2 regions of the Nonomuraea sp. NPDC049028 genome follow, and region 2 is predicted to be linked to the other one. Evidence: riboswitches for the same ligand, from Rfam matches in the RefSeq annotation. Region 2 holds a riboswitch; the other holds the start of a gene.
The links. A riboswitch is a leader RNA that binds a small molecule or an ion and turns the genes downstream of it on or off. The one in region 2 is predicted to bind cobalamin.

Region 1 (3,534 bases), on a different contig from region 2:
GGGCGGCGAGGTTGATCGAGCCGAGGTTGCACACCGCCGTCTCGCCGTCGCTGGTGACCTCGAGGATCTCGGTGCACAGGTTGGACAGGTGGATGACGTTCTCGGGCCGGGCCGTCTGGTTGGAGGTGCGGTTGGCGGCGTCCTTGAACGTCATCCAGCCGTTGCCGGTCTGGGCGAGGGTGCGCATCATCCGGCCGTAGAGGGTCCGGGCGGGCAGCTGCCGGGTGTAGCGACCGTCGGCCTCGTAGGCGCGGTAGGCGCGGGTGAACGCCTCGCCGTACAGGTCGGTGAGGTCGGGGACCTCCTTGGGGTCGAACAGCGACCAGACCTCGTCGGCCTCCACCCGCCGCATGAACTCGTCCGGCACCCAGTTGGCCAGGTTGAGGTTGTGCGTACGCCGGGCGTCCTCGCCCGTGTTGTCGCGCAGCTCCAGGAACTCCTCGACGTCGGCGTGCCAGGTCTCCAGGTAGACACAGGCCGCGCCCTTGCGGCGCCCGCCCTGGTTGACGGCGGCGACGGAGGAGTCGAGCGTACGCAGCCAGGGCACGATGCCGTTGGAGTGCCCGTTGGTGCCCTTGATGAGGGATCCGCGCGAGCGCACCCGGGTCCACGCGATGCCGATGCCCCCGGCGTACTTCGACAGCCTGGCCACCTGCCCGTAGCGGTCGTAGATCGACTCCAGCTCGTCGCGCGGCGAGTCGAGCAGGAAGCACGACGACAGCTGCGGCCGGCGCGAACCGGAGTTGAACAGCGTCGGCGAGCTCGGCAGGTACGACAGCGTGGACATGAGGCCGTACAGCTCGGCGGCCTCGGCGACCGTCTCCGACAGCCCGCAGGCCACGCGGAGCAGGAAGTGCTGCGGCCGTTCGAGCACGGTCCGCGACTCCGGGTGCCGCAGCAGGTAGCGGTCGTAGACCGTACGCAACCCGAAGTACTCGAAGCGGTCGTCCGCCTCGCCGGAGACGAGCGCGTCGAGCTCGGCGGCGTGCGCGCCGACGAAGGCGGCGAGCGAGTCCTGGATCAGCCCGGCGGCGTGGCTGGCGGCGATGGACTCGGAGAAGGTCCGCACGCCGTGCCCGGCCGCCTCGTCGGCGATCTCCTCGGCCAGGAGCCGGGCGGCGATCCGGGAGTTGGCCGGATCGGTGATCACTCGTGCGGCGGCCTCCTCGATCGCCAGCCGCCGGTCGACGGTGGTCGGCTGCCGATCGACGGTGGCCGGCTGGTGATCGGCCGTGGCCGGCTGGTGATCGGCCTCAATGATCTGCGTCACGTGCTCTCTCCTCGCGAGCTCATCCCCGTGAGGGCGCGTGAGAGCACGGCGGCCCTGGACTCCACGGCCGCCGACGCCCCCGGCCCTCCCTCGAGGCCATGGACACTTCGATGGGCGGAGCCGGCTGGCTCCCCCAACGTCGCCGGCAGGTCTTCGGGCTCGCGGGCATGGTCGATCATTCCTACTGGCCGTCGCTTCCCGGAGATCTCCAGTGCTCGTGACGGCGGTCGTTCCCGCTCACCGCTGCGGGGCAGCCCCGGAATCGCACCGGGTTCCCTTTTGCTCCGCCCCGAGGGGCGAACCAGCGACGAGCAGAATCCTACATCTAGTGGCCCTTGGCGCAACTACCCCAGCATGTTGTGTCAGCGGTGTCGAGCATGCCCAGATCGCGGAGCACGGCCCTGGTCCTGCCGATCTCCGAGGCCAGCCACTGTTCGAAGTCGTCGCCGCTGAGCGGGATCGAGGTCCATCCCTCCGCCCGGCAGGCCGCCCGCCACGAGTCGGACCCCGTGACCTCGTCGCAGAGCCGGATGGCGACGGCCTTGCCGTCATCGGTCATGCCTTCGGGCCCCACGGCCGCGCACCAGTCGGCGAAGTCCACCCGCACCCCGCACTCCAGCAGGCTCGGCGCCTCGATGCCGTCCACCCGGCGCGCGCTGGAGACGGCGAGCACCCTGACCAGGCCCTTGCCGATGGCGCGGCGCCAGTCCGCGAGCGTGCCGGTCGCCGCCGCGGCCTTGCCGCCGAGGAGCGCGGCCGAGGCCTCCTCGCTGCCGGGAAAACCGGTGTAGTCGACCTGCCGGGTGTCGGCGCCGAGGCCCTTGGCGATCAGCCCGAACAGCAGGTGGTCGGGCTCGCCCTGCGGGCCGCCCGTCAGGGGCGTGCGGTCGGGGTGGGCGACCAGTTGCGCGCCGAACTGGTCGAAGGTGGCGAACTTGGAGTGTGCGGGCACCACCACCACCTCGATCTGGCCGGTGAGCCGGGCCAGCGGCGTGGCGGTGTCGAGCAACGAGAGCCCGTTGTTGAGCTCGGTCGCGGCCAGCGCGGGCAGCCCGGTGACGGTGATCCGGGTGACGGGCGGCGTGCCGGAGACGGGGAAACCGGCGTCGCGGGCGGTTTTGACGAGCGTCTTGGCGACGCGGGCCCAGCGTCCGGCGCCGGGGACGATCGCGAACCGGCCCGAGAGGCCGGCCGCGTTGACGGCGCGTCCGCCGAGGCTCCCCTCCGTGCCACATCCTGTCGCGCAGGCCGCCACCGCCAGGCCGAGCGCGAAGAACCCCCGTCGGCGCATGGCGTCCTCCCCTCGCACCCCATAACTACCCCAGGTCACTGACACTTAACGCACTGTTACACATCAGGGTTGTCATTATCAGGGATCACGAAAAGTCGGGAAGAACTATGATGTTTTCTCGCCCACACCGACGAGCAGGTACGACGGCAGCGAGGGCTCGCTGACCAGCCTGGGCCGGTCGGGACGCCAGTCGGGGGCGTGCACCAGGCCCGGCTCGACCAGCTCGAAGTCCCCGAAGAACGCCCGAATCTCCCTCGGAGTCCGGTCGGTACCCGCCCCGGCCGAGGTGGGCCGGTGGAGCGGCGTGGCGCCCTCCTCGAACCGTCCCCGCGAGGTCGCGTGGGTGAGCACCAGGTAGCTGCCGGGCGCCACCGCCTCGCGCAGCCTGGTCACCATCTTGCCCGGGTCACGGGCGTCCGGGATGAAGTGCAGGATCGAGACCAGCAGCACGCCCACCGGCTCGTTCAGGTCCAGGAAGCGGGACGCCTGCGCCAGCACCTCGTCGGGGTCGAGCAGATCGGCCTGGACGAAGACGGCCCGGCCCGCCTCCTCCAGCAGCGCCCTGGCGTGGGTGGCGACGACCGGGTCGCGATCGACGTAGACGACTTTCGCCTCCGGCGCCACCTCGTGCACGTTGCCCTGGGTCGGCAGCCCGCTGCCCAGATCGAGGAACTGGCGGACGCCCGCGTCCGCCAGGTGGCGGACCGCGCGCTGGAGGAAGGCCCGGTTGGCACGCGCCAGCAGGACGGCTTGCGGGAGCAGCTCCGCAAGCCGGTCGATCGCCTCGCGGTCGACGGCGTAGTTGTCTGTGCCGCCGAGCATGTAATCGTACATTCGTGCGAGATTTGGCGGTTGACCATGAAACTCGGGCACAGTTTCGATCTTAAGTCCTGCCGGTCCGCTTATCACGGGCTATGTGCCTATTGTGGCCGCCGTGTCGTAGCAGTTACTCGACTGTGACGCTCTTAGCCAA
Region 2 (3,534 bases):
TGGCGGTCTGCCGGGTCATGCGCAGGACCGCCACGAAGAACGGCGCGCCGACGAACATGGTGACCACCCCGATGGGCAGTTCGGCGGGGGCGATGACGGTGCGCGCGACCAGGTCGGCGAGCACGAGGAAGGCGGCGCCGCCGATCAGCGACAGTGGCAGCACGATCCGGTAGGAGCCGCCCGCCAGCCGTCTGACCACGTGCGGGATGACGATGCCGACGAACCCGATGAGCCCGCTCACCGCCACGGCCGCCGCGGTGGCCAGGGAGGCGGCGAGCAGTACCGCCAGCCGTACCCGCCCGGCGCGGACGCCGAGGCTGGTGGCCTCCTCGTCCCCCACCGAGAGCACGTCCAGCATCCGCCCGTGCGCGAGCAGCAGGACGGCCGAGACGGCGGCGTACGGCAGGACCAGCCAGAACTGGTCCCACCCGCCGCCCACGTCGCCCAGGATCCAGGAGTAGATGCGCTGCAACTGCTCGACCTTGAACTGCTGGATGAACGTCTGGATCGCGGTCAGGAACGAGGTGACGGCCACCCCGGCGAGCACCAGCGTGGCGGTGCCGCCCGAGCGCCCGGCGGTGTTGCCGAGCACGTACGCGAGGAACACCCCGCCGACCGCACCCGCGAAGGCGGCCACCGGGATGCCGACGGCCGGGGTCGGCACGAGCACGATGACCACGGTGGTGGTCAGCCCGGCTCCGGCCGCGGCGCCCAGCAGGTAGGGGTCGGCCAGCGGGTTGCGGAACACCCCCTGGTAGCCGGCCCCCGCGATGGCCAGCAGCCCGCCGACCACGGCCGCCACCAGCACTCTGGGCAGCCGCAGCTCGAACAGCAGCCCCTGCTCCACGGGGGCCAGCCCCGAGTCCACGTGTACGTACGGCAGCCAGTCGAGCGCCTGGAGCACCACCTGCCACGGCGAGATGTCGGCGGCCCCGCCGAGCAGCCCGGCGACCATGGAGACGGCGAGCACGGCCAGCGCGCCCGCCGTCCACATCGGTCTGGACCTCACTGGCGGGTGGCCGCCTTGCCGACGGCGTCGCTGATGGTCTGTGCCAGGTCGACGACCCGCGGGCCCCAGCGCGAGGCGATGTCGTCGTCGAGCTGGATCACCTGGTCACCCTTGACGGCCGACAGTCCCTTCCAGCCGGGGCGCTTGGCCAGCGTGTCCTTGCTCTGCTGGCAGCACTTCACGTCCGCCAGGAAGATCAGGTCCGGGTCTGCCTGGGCGACGAACTCCGCCGACAGCTTGGGGTAGCCGCCCGCCGGGTCCGGCGCCTTGTCGGCGATGTTGGTGAGGCCGAACATGGCGTAGATCTGCCCGATGAACGTGCTGGACGTCGCCGCGTAGGGGGTCTGGTCGAGTTCGTGGTAGTAGGTGAGCTTCTTGTCCTTGGGGGCGTTCGCCGAGAGCTTGTCGAGGGACGTCTTCATGCCAGTCACGACTTGTCCGGCCTTTTCGGTGTTGCCGGTGGCGGCGCCGAGGTCGGTGATCTCGTCGTACGCCTCGTCGAGCTTGGTGGCGGCGGGCTCCAGGAGGACCGGCACGTTCACCTTGCCCAGCTTGGCGACGATGCCGTCGATGTCGTTGGAGACGATCACCAGGTCGGGCTTCTGGGCGACGATGGCCTCGACGTTCGGCTTGAAGCCGGACAGGTCGGTCTTGGGGACACCGGCCGGGTAGTTGGACTGGTCGTCCACCGCGATGACCTGGGGGCCCGCGCCGATGGCGAAGAGCGTCTCGGTATGGCTGGCGGAGAGCGAGACGATCCGCTCCGGCTTTTTGGCGATGCTGACCTTGCCGTTGCCCGCCTCGACCGTCACGGGGAAGGCGGCGGAGCTGGTCGTGCCGGTCGTACCGGTGGAGCCGGTGGGGCTCGCGGGGGACGGGGTGGTGGTAGTGCTGGTCTGACCACATCCGGCCAGAACGAGCGTTCCCAGCAGCGCGCCCGCGAAGGCCGTGCGTACGGGCCTCACGAGAAGTCCTTTCACACTGTCGGAACCGAGAGACCCGCTTGAGAGCGACGGATCACCCTTTTCCACGAGGGTTGATGACGTCAGCGCGGAGGCAGGCGACCTGGCTATGACAGTTGCGGGACAGCGCCGGACTCGCACCGGACTTCGCTGCAACTCTGCGCGTCGGACAGACGCTATCAATGCGCCAGATGCGCGTTAAGTCAAGGGGTGCCCAATTGGGCTTCCGCCTCGGCGATGATCTCTTGCAACCTGAGCCCGTGGGCCGCGTCCAGCGGGTGGCCGCCGCCCTGGCGTACGGTCCGCGCGAACTCCTCGGCGATGGTCTCGAACGGATCGTCGTCATCACTGGGCAGCAGCGTCGCACTGCCCGTCCTGCCGTACACCGCGACACTGGCCGGCGGCAGGTCACCGGCGGCGGCCATGCACAGCGACGCCTCGCTGGCCGCGCCGCCCTCGTGATCGAGCAGCAGTCCGGTCCAGCCGAGCGGGTTGCCGTGCGCGCGCACGCCGGTCACCCGGCCGAGCGCGGCGTCGAGCAGGTCGACCACGTGCGGCCCGACGTCCAGGAGCGCCCCGCGCTCGAGCCGCCACGGGGTGCCGAAGAGGTGGCCGCCCAGCAGGACATCGGAGATGTTCGCGGCGTGACCGCCGAACGCCTCGATTTCCGCGCAGCGCGCCAGGAACTCCCTGACCTGCTTCATATAACGCATGCTGAGCACCATCTGGGAGGCCACACCGGCCTCACGCACGGCATCGGCGAGCCGCCGCGCGTTCTCCAGCGAGTCGGCGAGCGGCTTCTCCAGCAACAACGCCTTCCCGGCCTTCGCCGCGCGCACCCCCAATTCGGCCTGTACGCCCGGCGGCACGCAGAACGCCACGGCCTCGCACGCCTCGAACAACTCCTCGACCCGCTCGAACACCGGCGCCCCCAGCCGAGCGGCAGCCTCCGGACGCCGAGCCCACACGCCGGCGAACCGGAGATGCGGGCTGTTGACCAGCATGGGCGCATGCGCGCGCTCCGCCCACGGCCCCGCCCCGACCAACCCGACCGACACCGGCTCCATTCATCCCCCTTGATCCGCCACAACCCTAATGCGGTTCCTAGGAATGTTCTCCGGGTATCCGGTCTTCCGCTCCCCCGCAGGGGTGTCCGCTCCGAGGGACTCCTGCCACGACAAACCGTCACAGGGATCGAGACAGTCGTGTGACGGACCGCTCCGGGGAATTCCGGTGGTCACCCCGCCGCGTCGCGCCATTGGCGCAGGGCGTGTTCAGGGCGGTGGGCCACCGTGCCGGAGTCGATGACGATGGTCTGTCCCGTGATGCACCGGGACTCAGCCGAGGCGAGGAAGGCGACGAGGTCGGCCACGTCGTCCGGGGTGCAGGCCCAGGGCAGCAGCCGTTCGGCCGCCTTGTCGGCCAGCCGCTCCCGCCCGAGGGCCTGCGCGGCCGCGTCGGTCAGGACCAGTGCGGGCGCGATGGCGTTGCAGCGGATGCCGCGCGAGCCGTACTTGGTGGCCACATAGCGCACGAAACCGGTCAGCGCCGCCTTCGAGGTGC

Region 1: another riboswitch for cobalamin. It lies ahead of ACGFJ2_RS03820 (ribonucleoside-diphosphate reductase subunit alpha); the one in region 2 lies ahead of ACGFJ2_RS23555 (ABC transporter substrate-binding protein).

What each region holds. Positions count from the first base shown of each region.
Region 1 covers NZ_JBICTR010000001.1:843,231-846,764, reverse strand. Annotated here, with positions in the region: gene ACGFJ2_RS03820 (ribonucleoside-diphosphate reductase subunit alpha) at 1-1,270, opposite strand, end outside; cobalamin riboswitch at 1,397-1,591, opposite strand; gene ACGFJ2_RS03815 (tripartite tricarboxylate transporter substrate-binding protein) at 1,596-2,561, opposite strand; gene ACGFJ2_RS03810 (SAM-dependent methyltransferase) at 2,667-3,434, opposite strand; gene glmS (glutamine--fructose-6-phosphate transaminase (isomerizing)) at 3,508-3,534, opposite strand, start outside.
Region 2 covers NZ_JBICTR010000006.1:41,182-44,715, reverse strand. Annotated here, with positions in the region: gene ACGFJ2_RS23560 (iron ABC transporter permease) at 1-994, opposite strand, end outside; gene ACGFJ2_RS23555 (ABC transporter substrate-binding protein) at 1,006-1,974, opposite strand; cobalamin riboswitch at 2,047-2,167, opposite strand; gene ACGFJ2_RS23550 (Gfo/Idh/MocA family oxidoreductase) at 2,175-3,038, opposite strand; gene ACGFJ2_RS23545 (SDR family NAD(P)-dependent oxidoreductase) at 3,209-3,534, opposite strand, start outside.